DNA from 2 places in the Limosilactobacillus galli genome. Region 2 is predicted to be linked to the other one. Evidence: predicted binding sites of a transcription regulator. Region 2 holds the regulator's gene; the other holds the start of a gene.
What was found. The regulator CtsR, encoded in region 2, represses protease genes until heat stress. The targets are predictions, from matches to a motif close to TTGGTCAAAAAAGGTCAAANA.
Positions count from the first base shown of each region.

Region 1 (5,865 bases), on a different contig from region 2:
TTCTTCAAATCCTTCGTTGAGATACTCTCGAGAGCGTGAGCAAACCGCTGCTTCGAGCAATCACACTCGTAACGGACCGGCATCTTGTCGAGAATCTTCAGGTCATCGCCGAACATCTTGGTCAGAATGTCCTCCGGCGTATCACCGTCCCGCAGCATTTCTGAAACCAACGGCATCCCCTTAAGAGTCTTCTCCAGCTTGCTAATCTCCCCATCGGAAGCACCAGGCATAACCTGAATCATGAAGCCCCCGGCAACCTCAATGCTGTCATCGGTGTTAACGAAGACGGACAGGCCGACTGCGGACGGGATTTGTTCGGACTGGGCCAGGTAGTAGGTGAAGTCGTCACCGAGTTCGCCGGAGACCAGGTTAACCTCTCCGGTGTACGGGGTCTTGTCACCAGGGGCCATCTTGGTGACGGACAGGGTTCCCTTCGTGCCGACTGCCCCGGCAACGTCGATCTTCCCCTTGTCATTGCTTGGCAGGTTAACGTGCGGGTTTCCCATGTAGCCCTTAACCGTCCCCTTAGCCGTCCCGTCAGCGACAATGTAGCCAACCGGGCCGTTACCTTGAATTTTAACCGTCATGCCGGCTTCTCCCTGCAGGCCGGCAGTGGCCAGCAGGAGCGTCCCTACCAGGGTCCGACCCAAAGCAGCTGAGGAAGCGCTCCAGGTGTCATGAATCTCGTGGGCCTTTTCGACCAGCTGGGTGGCGTTCACGGCATAGGCCCGAAATTTACCATCCTTGGTCATGCTCTTTACTAAGTAATCTGTTGTCTTCATAATATTTCCCCCTCAAATTAAAAATAGGAGCGACACGTTCTGATGTCTGCTCCTATTTTAGCATTTTACTATTCACGATGATCGGAATCTGCTGAGTCATCATGATCGTTTTGGTTATTTTGATCACTTTGGTCAGTCGAATAGTCGTCAGTTGATGCTGGCAGCTCATTCTTAGCCTGATCCTCGTCAGCAGGTTCGTTCCGGCTGTCCCACTTCTCATCTTCCATGCGTTCAAGTGCCCGCTTGGATTCTTCAAAGGTTTGGGCATAGGCCTTCTCATCTTCAGCAGCGTGATCCTTTTCTGGGATCTTCCCCGTCTTGTAGAGGCTGAGAATTTCCTTCTCGTTCAGGGTCTCGTACTTCAGCAAGGCCTCAGCAATCGCCTTGTGCTGTTCACGGTGCGTCTCAATGATATGAAGGGCTTGTTCGTGGCCTTCATTCAAGATCCGCCGAATTTCTTCATCCACAAGGGCCGCCGTCTTCTCAGAGTAAGGCGACTGATCGTAACCCTGGCCGGTGAAGACCTGGCCGGAACTCTGCAGTTCAACTGGACCGATCTTCTCGCTCATCCCGTACTGGGTAACCATGGCCCGCGCAATCTGGGTTGCCTGCTCAAAGTCATTAGAAGCACCAGAGGACTGGGACTTGAAGATCAGCTCTTCAGCCGCACGACCACCCATCAAACCGGCAATCTGTTCCTTGGCGTTCTTCTTAGACATCAGCATCTCGTCTTCACGCGGCAGCATGATGGCGTAACCGCCGGCCCGACCACGCGGCACAATCGTTACCTTGTGGACAACCCGGGCATCGTTTAAGACCAGCCCAACAATCGTGTGCCCGGCTTCGTGGTAGGCCACGGTCTTCCGCTCTTGGGCAGATTCGACCCGGTCGTGCTTAGCTGGACCCGCGATAACCCGGTCTTCGGCTTCATCCAAGTCAGAAGCATCGATCTCATTCTTGCCGCGCCGGGCTGCCAGCAGGGCCGCCTCGTTCAGCAAGTTTGCCAGGTCCGCCCCGACAAAGCCAGGGGTCTGCTTGGCAATTTCCTTCAGATCAACATCTGGTGCGATCGGCTTATTCTTGGCGTGAACCCGCAGGATGGCTTCACGACCCTTAACGTCGGGCCGACCAACCAAGATCTTCCGGTCAAAACGACCTGGCCGCAGGAGGGCCGGATCAAGGACATCGGAACGGTTCGTCGCCGCCATCACGATGACTCCTTCGTCCCCCTGGAATCCGTCCATTTCAACCAGCAATTGGTTCAGGGTCTGCTCACGTTCGTCGTTACCGCCGCCCATGCCGTTTCCACGGCGTCGGCCGATGGCGTCAATTTCATCGATGAAGATGATCGCTGGGGCCGCCTTCTTGGCCTGGTCAAACAGGTCCCGGACACGGCTGGCACCAACACCGACGAACATTTCAACGAAGTCAGAACCAGAGATGGAGAAGAATGGTACTCCCGATTCACCGGCAACGGCCTTGGCCAGCAAGGTCTTACCAGTACCCGGAGGCCCCTCCAGCAAGACCCCAGATGGAATCTTGGCACCAAGACGGGTGAATTTCTTCGGATTCTTCAGGAATTCAACAACTTCAACCAATTCCTGCTTTTCTTCCTCTTCACCGGCAACATCGGAGAAGCGAACCTTATTCTTCTTCGGGTCCGCTGGCTTAGCCTTGGTCTTGCCAAAGCTCATTACTCCACGGCCGCCGCCACCTTGGCCAGCTTGGCCCATCATCATGTAGAAGAAGAAGATCATGATGACCAGCGGCAGAACCGTCAGCAACAGGTTCATCCAAATACTGTTGGATTCTTCGGCCCGCGTGCTCAATGAAACATTGTGCTTGTTGGCGTAGCGTTGCAGCTGGCTGACTGTTACGTCACTCTGCAGGACGGAACCTTGGAAGTGTGAAACCTTGTTGTTACGTTGTGGTGCTAGTGCAAAGCCGTTAGTGGAATCATCATTGTTGCTCTGAGGCTTGCGATAAGTCCCGTTAACCTTGTACACTCCACCGTTTGGTTGTAGCTGGACACTCTTAACCTTGTTGGTCTTCAGTTCAGAGATGAACTCACTCTGGGAAACAGTCTTGCTCTGGCTGTTGGTTTGATTGCCGCCAAAGAAGAAGTAGACAATTCCCATGATACATAAGAACATCACGGCGTAGAAGAGAACGTTATGAGTGAAATTATTGTTTCTACGATTGTTGTTCATAACAACCTCCTAACTACCAGCATCAATTTTAATAATTGTATCCACTATAATAGCATACTTGACAAATATTGACCATTAAATTAAATGACCAATTTAGGCCCTAGTCCTCCTGGTAAACGGACGGCTTCAGAATGCCAATATAAGGGAGGTTCCGGTAGTAGCCCTTGTAGTCCAAGCCGTAGCCAACCAGGAACTCGTTAGGTACCCGGACACCGTAGTAGTCGACGGTCACATCGTACTGCCGGCCCTCCGGCTTATCCATCATGGTAGCAGTCTTGATGCTCTTGGCTCCCCGCTCCTTCAAGAGGTCGACCAGGAATTTGAGCGTGTGCCCGCTATCGACGATGTCTTCCATGATCAGGACATTGCGGCCCTTGACGTCGGTCGTCAGGTCGTGGATCAAGGTCAGCTTACCCGTGGACTGGGCACCGCCATAGTAGGTTGAGATGTCGATGAAGTCGAGCTGGGCCATGATATCCATCTTCTCGATCATGTCAACGGTAAACAGAACTGCCCCGGTCAAGACCGAGATGATCAGTGGTCGCTTGTCCCGATATTCATCCGACAGCTGCTTAGCCAAACGATCAGTGGCCGCTTGAATATCTTCCTTACTAAAATAGGACTTTTTCGATATCGTTATTCATAAGTTTCTCCTCTTCATTTTATGATCCCAATAAACAGCCGTTGCCAGCGCTGGCGGTAATCGGCAGGGCGGTCAAACCAGCTCCACTTCCGGCCGATTAGCCAGACCACCGTTCCACGAGCATCAACCAGGACCAGCTGGGAGCCGCGATCACCCGCGTTCACCTTTTGGTCAATCAGAACCCGGTGTACTGATTGGTGCCCGCCGCCCTTAAGACGGAGGCGATCACCAGGTTGCCAGGGACGCAGGGTCAAGGGCAGCTGATCCGGCGATAGCCACATTTCCATTCCCCTTGCATCTTGCATGGTTGTTACTAGCAATTTTTGCTGCTTATCAATTGGGTACTGTTGGCCCAATTTTACCATATACACCGGTGCTTTTTGCCGTTGGGACGATAATTTATCGATATTTTCCAGCCGGCACTCTGCATAGTCCTTAACTAATACAGAACTCCCAGGAAGCTCAATCAGTCCCTGCGGCTTTTGGGGATTATTCAGAACCCGCCGGACCTGGTCAATCAGGTCTGCCTTGAGATCTGTCACCCCAGATTGTTCCAGCCAGTAGCGCAGCAGCTCTGCCTGTTGAAAATCCGGTAGCTGGGTAAAGGCAACCAGTTCCAGATGCTGCCCCGCTTGAACAGTATCAAGCAGGCGGGCAAGCTCCTGATTTCGCCAGGCCAGCAGTTCCGTCAGCTGTGCCCGATAATCAAGCAGGTGGGTGATTAGCTGGTGATTTTCCCGTTCCAGGGCCGGAATGATCTGGTGACGGTAACGATTGCGGGCCACCGTCAGCTCTTGGTTGGTCTGGTCCTCAAACCACTTCAGTCCCCGGGCCCGAGCATACCGATACAATTCTGCCTTAGTGAACGGCAACAGAGGCCGAACGAGCTTCCCCCTTCCCAGCGGGCGCTGATCACGAATCCCAACAAGCTGGTCCAGCTGGCCACCGCGCGTCATCTTCATCAGCATGGTTTCGGCGAGGTCATTGGCATGGTGGGCCGTCACCACCGCCGCAGCGTGGTATTCAGTCAGCAAGCGCTTGAAGAAGGCGTAACGAAAATGGCGGGCCGCCTCCTCAACCCCGTGTTCAGGATGATCCTCCTTGGGCCAGTGGGCCACCCGCAATGACAGTCCGGCCTGTCTGCAGTAGTCGGTCAGGTAGGCTTCTTCGACCGTACTCTGGTCACGCAGCTCGTGATTCACGTGGGCGACCAGCAGACGGGGACGCCGGCCAGCCGGGAGACGTTGCAAAAGGTCCAGCAAGGCCATCGAATCGACCCCCGTCGAGACGGCAACAATCACTAGGTCGTCCTTAGCAAAAAAGCGGCCCTGTTCGAGGTGCCGCTCAAATTGTTTTAATATTGTCGTCATGTTAGCTCCGCCGACCGCCACGGCCGCCACGCTTACCATCCGTCTGCCGCTTAAGGGTGGACAGACGGGATTCGCTTTCCTTTAAGTAGCCGGCCAGCATGTCGTCAAAATCTTCGTGTTGGTGACTGCTGTGGCGCCGATTGCCGTTAAAGCTGCCGCCTCGGTGGTTGTCCCGGTGACCACGGAAGTCATTGTTGCGTTCGTGGTCGAAATGACGGCCTTCACCGTGCTGACGATGATCGAAGCGACCGTGTTCATGGCCTTCATGGTGTTCATGTGGAGCTGCCGCTTTCATTGAAAGGGCGATCTTGCCATCGTCACCAATCCGGGTAACCTTAACCGTCACCGTGTCCCCTACTGACAAAACATCATGAATGTCCTTAATGTACTTATCAGAAATCTGGCTGATGTGTACCAGTCCCGTTTGGTTGTCGTCCAGGTCAACGAACGCACCAAAGTTTGTAATTCCTGAAACCTTACCTGAAACCTTTGCTCCCACTTCAATTGCCATGAAACTCTAAGATCCTCCTCGAATCATCTAATCATTTTTGTAATTATATTGTAATGAGTATACCATACAAATTTCGATAAACAAGTATAGTTTGAACCATTATTAGGGCTAAATCAAGCAAAAAATCGCGCGAAGCTGATCTTTCGACCGGTCCGCGCGACCTTTATTAATTATCAAGATTATAAACCGTTTCGCCTTGCTTAGAATAGTTGTACTTGGAACGAATTACCTGCTGAATATATTCGGGATCGTGCAGCTGTTTGACCTGCTGATTCAGCTCTCGTCCCCTGACCTTTTGATCCGCCAGCTGAACTTCCGTCTGGTGGATATTGGTATTGACCTTTGCCAG
Region 1 covers NZ_CANCWK010000010.1:34,078-39,942, reverse strand. Annotated here, with positions in the region: gene hslO (Hsp33 family molecular chaperone HslO) at 1-782, opposite strand, end outside; gene ftsH (ATP-dependent zinc metalloprotease FtsH) at 851-2,992, opposite strand; partial or broken gene hpt (hypoxanthine phosphoribosyltransferase) at 3,093-3,636, opposite strand; gene tilS (tRNA lysidine(34) synthetase TilS) at 3,650-5,044, opposite strand; gene QOS10_RS03685 (S1 domain-containing RNA-binding protein) at 5,007-5,516, opposite strand; gene QOS10_RS03680 (FtsB family cell division protein) at 5,683-5,865, opposite strand, start outside.
Region 1: a site for CtsR is predicted at 3,048-3,068, ahead of ftsH (ATP-dependent zinc metalloprotease FtsH). Genes of this name have one in related genera too.

Region 2 (5,865 bases):
AAGTATCATGATGTTGCCGAGGCGATTGCTCTTGCCAATGATTCCAGCTATGGCTTAGGAAGTACGGTCTTCGGGACGGACATTAAGCAGGCCCGGCAGGTAGCAGCACAGATTGAAACTGGGATGACCTGGATTAATTCAGGCTGGGCCTCCCTTCCAGAATTGCCATTTGGCGGGGTTAAGCATTCTGGCTATGGCCGTGAGCTGGCTGAACAGGGCTTCAAGTCCTTTGTCAATGACCATCTGGTATACGAACCAGAGGCATAAGACAAAAGTCAGTGCCGATAATTCAGATAAATACAAAATACCGTTCAGAATTTCCCCAGAGATTCTGAACGGTATTTCAAGTTTATGGACGTTGTGTGTTATCCCCGGACGGATTGCCCGCCGTCGACGATTAACTCAGCGCCGTTAACGTATTTAGCTTCGTCACTGGCCAGGAAGAGGACCGGGTAGGCCACGTCCTCGGGATCACCAAGGTGGCCAAGCGGAATCCCGGCGATCAGCGAGTCTAGAAGTTGCTTGTTGAGGGTAAAGGCCTGCATCAGCGGGGTAACGATCCAGCCGGGCAGGACGGAGTTGACAACTTGCCAAGGTCACGTGCCGCTCCCTTCGTAAATGCCCGGGAAGCCCCCTTAGAGGCCGTGCAAGGTGGGGCCCCGGCAGTCCCTTGGACACTGGCAAGGGATGGGATGTGGATAATTGAGCCACCGCCGATTTTCTTCATCTCAGGAACGACGTACTTCATCCCTAAGAAGTGCGACATGGCGTTGGTATCCATGAAGAGGTGCCAGTCGTCAACCGTGGAGTCGGTCAAACCGGAAGTCTTGTCAGTGATTCCGATTCCGGCGTTGTTTACCAGAATATCGATCTTCTTGAACTTATTAATCCCCTGGGCCACGGCGTCAATCCACTCGTCTTCTTTCGTAACGTCCAGCTTTAATGGCAGAATTGCGTCACCGTATTGCTCTTTCAGGGTATCAACGTGCTTGTTGAGGAGCTTGGCGTTGATATCGGTGGCAATCACCTTGGCCCCTTCCTTAACAAAGAGGGCCGGTTCAGCTGCTCCCTGGCCGCTCGCTGCTCCGGTGATCAGTGCTACTTTATCGTTCAGTCGTTTTGACATAGATAAGCTCTCTCTTTGTTATGATTTGTAAAAAATGTTGGTTACATGATATCAATAAAGTCCGGCAATGGATAATTAAATTTAAGTTACCGAAATATTACAATAATTTTGCGAAGCCTTAATTGTTGCTTCCCAGCTAAAAATCCCCCATCATTATTAGTAGTTAGGAGAGGTGAGAATTGTGAAACGTCTTTTATTGCTGCTAAGCGTTTTAGCAGCCGTTGTCGGAATCGGTCTGCCCGTTAACGCTGATCCCATTTCTTCTATTAATCAATCATCGATCTTCAGCACAGAAGATGGCCAGATGACAGGGAGCAACACCGCCCAGGCGACACGTGCCGGCGCCAGGACCCTTAGCCTGCCGTCCAGGACGCCGACCCCCATTGAAGGCTACCGCTGGCCGACCCGGAACCTGCGGATCTATATGCAAACCCGGGATAAGGCGTTACAGACGGCCTTTAGGGGGGCAGTGAGGGCTTGGAATAATACGGGGGCGGTTCATATCAGCTGGTGCCGCGACGAGGATCGTGCCGATATTATTGCTCAGGACGGGTCGCTGACTAGTACCGCCCCAACAACAACCGTGGGCTATGTATCGTCCCAGCTGGGGTCGACCAGTACAGAATATAACCCGGACACCCACGCGCTAATTCGAGCCCGCTCAACCCTGGATGCCGGACAGCTGGACTATACCAACCGGACTTTCCGAACGGAGATTGCCGAGCATGAACTGGGGCATGCGCTTGGCCTGGCCCATGCGCCGGAGTACATGCACAGTGTCATGATTCCCCGCAATGTCAAGACCGGGATCACCAAGGATGATCGGGCAACGGTTCGCCTCCTGTATGATAGACACCGGGAGTAATTGTGATTGCTTCACAATCTTGTTACTTTTAGTTAGCAATATAATTTAATTTTATGATTGGTTTGCCCTCAGTCAATCCAGCAGTAGCGCTGTCATTGCTAATTTAATGGTAATTGGTTCACTTGATGCGATGAAAAACTTATGGAATAGCCTTTAAAAACAGGGATGGTTCTGCTATTATAACAATTGTGAAAAGTAGAACATGTCTTTGAAAGGGAGAATTTACCTTATGAAAGCTGCTGTTATTAATGATCCAGTAGATGGATACGTTACTGTTAAGGATGTTAAGCTTCGTGATCTCAAGCCAGGTGAAGCTTTAGTTGACATGGAATACTGTGGTCTTTGCCACACCGACCTGCACGTTGCTGCCGGTGACTTCGGCAAGAAGCCGGGCCGGATTATCGGTCACGAAGGTGTCGGCCGTGTATCCAAGGTTGCCCCTGGCGTTACCTCTCTGAAGGTTGGGGACCGGGTATCAATCGCTTGGTTCTTCAAGGGCTGTGGCCACTGTGAATACTGCCTGACTGGCCGGGAAACTCTTTGCCGTAACGTCCTGAACGCTGGTTACACCGCTGATGGTGCGATGGCTCAACAATGCATCGTTCCAGCTGACTACGCTGTTAAGGTTCCAGAAGGTCTGGACCCAGTTGAAGCAACTTCTTTGACCTGTGCCGGTGTTACGATGTACAAGGCACTGAAGGTTGCTGACATCAAGCCTGGTCAATGGGTATCAATCGTTGGTGCCGGTGGTCTTGGTAACCTCGGTATCCAATTTGCTCACAACGTCTTCGGCGCTCACGTTATCGCCGTTGATGGTAACCCTGACAAGCTGCAAGCTGCTAAGGAAAACGGTGCTGAAATTGTTATCAACCGTCATGATGGTGACGTTGACGAACAAATCCAAAAGAAGGTTGGCGGTGTTCACGCCGCAGTTGTTACTGCCGTTACGACTGCTGCCTTTGACCAAGCCGTTAACTCCCTGCGTCCAGATGGCCGCTTAGTTGCCGTTGCCCTTCCACAAGGTGACATGAAGCTGAACATTGCCAAGACGGTTCTGGATGGGATCATCGTTGCCGGTTCACTGGTTGGTACTCGTCAAGACTTGGCAGAATGCTTCCAATTCGGTGCTGAAGGCAAGGTTCACCCAATCGTTCGCACTCGTAAGCTTTCTGAAATCAATGACATGATCCAAGAACTGAAGGATAACAAGGTTGTTGGTCGGAACGTTGTTGACTTCAGCCTTGAAGACTAATTGAATTTAAGTTAATAAATTAAGAGCTATAGGAGATTAAGTTTTCCTATAGCCCTTTTTTCGTAGGACGTTGGACGGGCAGAAACGGGGAAAATATGGTAAAATAATGGTCAAGATTAGTCAGATGATGGAGGGCGATGAAATGGAGAACCGAAGTATTTCGGATATTATCGAAGCATATCTCAAAGAAATCTTTGGTGATGACACCCAGATCGAGATCCGCCGTTCTGAAATTGCTGATCATTTTAACGTTGTTCCATCACAAATCAATTATGTGATCAAGACCCGGTTCACCATTCAGAATGGTTACCTCGTCCAGAGCAAGCGGGGCGGTGGCGGCTACATCCGCATTGAGCGAGTTAATTTACTTGCCGACGTAGATGTGCTAAACTCACTGGTCCAAGCAATTGGCGATTCAATTCGTGAACGGGAAGCGTTCGCGATTATAGAAACGCTCTACAACGAGAAAGTGATTTCGCGACGCGAGGGCGATTTGATGCTGGTGGCACTATCGAAGCAGACTTTAGCAGTTGATGATACCAATATGGAGAATAAACTCCGCGCACGGATTTTAGTTTCGTTTCTTAATCGATTACGGTATGAAAGTTAGAGGTTGATTGCAGATGGATAACATGTTTACACCTAGCGCTAAGCACGTTTTAGCAATTGCTCATGAACAGGCAAAATACTTTAAGCACCAAGCGGTGGGGACTGAGCACCTCCTATTGGCCCTGTCGATGGACAAGGACGGGATTGCCAATAAGATCTTTGAGCAGTTCTCAATCACCAGCGATGATATTCGTGAAGAGATCGAGCGGCTGATCGGCTACGGAACCATGGATGATCTCGGCCCCGCCGACTACCTGCCGTACTCACCGAAAGCTAAGCAGGTTTTGGCATTGGCCGGACGGGAGGCTCAACAGATGCATGCCCTGAAGATTGGGACCGAGCACCTGTTGCTGGCCCTGATCGCGGACGAAGGAGTCCTTTCGTCGCGGATTCTGTACAGCCTGGACGTCCTGCCGCGGCAGGTCCGGAAGGTAACACTGCGGCGGCTCGGTATTTCCGAGAGCCAGGTCCAGCGCCGTGCCAGCCAAGACGGTAACAATAACCAGGCGGCGGGAACCCCAACCCTGGACAAGCTTGCCCGTGACATGACGCAGCTTGCCCGGACCAAGCGCCTCGATCCAGTTGTCGGCCGGGACAAGGAGATCAAGCGGGTTATCCAGATCCTGAGTCGGCGGACGAAGAACAACCCCGTCCTGATCGGGGAACCCGGGGTTGGTAAGACAGCGATCGTCGAGGGACTGGCCCAGCAGATGGTCGCGGGGACCGTTCCAGAAGAGCTGGCCAACAAGCGGCTGATGGTCCTCGACATGGGCTCCCTGGTTGCTGGCACTAAGTACCGTGGTGAATTTGAAAACCGGTTGAAGAAGGTTATTGAGGAGATCCAAAATGATGGGCACGTCATCCTCTTCATTGATGAACTGCACACCCTGATCGGTGCCGGTGGGGCCGAGGGGGCCATCGATGCTTCCAACATTCTGAAGCCGGCCCTGGCCCGAGGCGAACTGCAGACGATCGGGGCGACTACCCTGGACGAGTACCAGAAGCATATCGAATCCGATGCGGCCCTGGAACGGCGGTTTGCTACCGTTCAGGTGGATGAGCCGACGCCAGAGGTTGCTCTCCACATTCTGAAGGGCTTGCGGCCAAAGTACGAGGAACACCACCACGTTAAGATTACGGATGATGCCCTGGAACAAGCGGTCAAGCTTTCTTCCCGTTATATTTCTGATCGTTTCCTGCCGGATAAGGCCATTGACCTGATGGATGAGTCGGCAGCCATGGTCCGGATCGACGCCGAAGAGAAGAAAGACCGGCAGCCATCACTTGAGAGCAAGCTGGATGACCTGCGCACTGCCAAGGAAACGGCCATTGAGAACCAGAACTTTGATCGGGCTGCTCAGCTCCGCCGGGATGAACTGACGTTGAAGGCGGAACTCGACCGGCAGAAGAAAGAGCTGGCACACCGTTCAGCAGAAAAGGGCGGCTACCGCCTGAAAGTTACCGGTGAAGATGTTGCTAAGGTTGTGGCTGAATGGACAGGTATTCCGTTGACGCAGCTGAAGAAGAGCGAGAGTGAACGGCTGGTCAACCTTGAACGGGTTCTTCACCGGCGGGTGATCGGCCAGGACGAAGCTGTTAGTGCCGTGGCTAAGGCTATCCGGCGGGCTCGCAGCGGCCTTAAGGATCCCAACCGGCCAATCGGTTCCTTCATGTTCTTGGGGCCAACCGGGGTCGGAAAGACTGAATTAGCCAAGGCGCTGGCCGAGGCCATGTTTGGCTCGGAAGACAACATGATCCGGATCGATATGTCCGAGTACATGGAGAAGTACAGTACCAGCCGACTGATTGGTGCCGCGCCAGGCTACGTGGGTTACGACGAAGGGGGCCAGCTGACCGAAAAGGTTCGTCAGCACCCGTACTCCGTTGTACTCTTGGATGAAGCCGAGAAGGCCCACCCAGACGTCTTCAACCTCTTGCTGCAGGTCTTGGATGATGGCTATCTGACCGACGCCAAGGGCCGTAAGGTGGACTTCCGGAACACGATCATTATCA
Region 2 covers NZ_CANCWK010000042.1:8,973-14,837, forward strand. Annotated here, with positions in the region: gene QOS10_RS07730 (NAD-dependent succinate-semialdehyde dehydrogenase) at 1-267, shown strand, start outside; gene QOS10_RS07735 (SDR family oxidoreductase) at 366-545, opposite strand; gene QOS10_RS07740 (SDR family NAD(P)-dependent oxidoreductase) at 545-1,126, opposite strand; gene QOS10_RS07745 (matrixin family metalloprotease) at 1,308-1,991, shown strand; gene adhP (alcohol dehydrogenase AdhP) at 2,221-3,243, shown strand; gene QOS10_RS07755 (CtsR family transcriptional regulator) at 3,386-3,853, shown strand; gene QOS10_RS07760 (ATP-dependent Clp protease ATP-binding subunit) at 3,867-5,865, shown strand, end outside.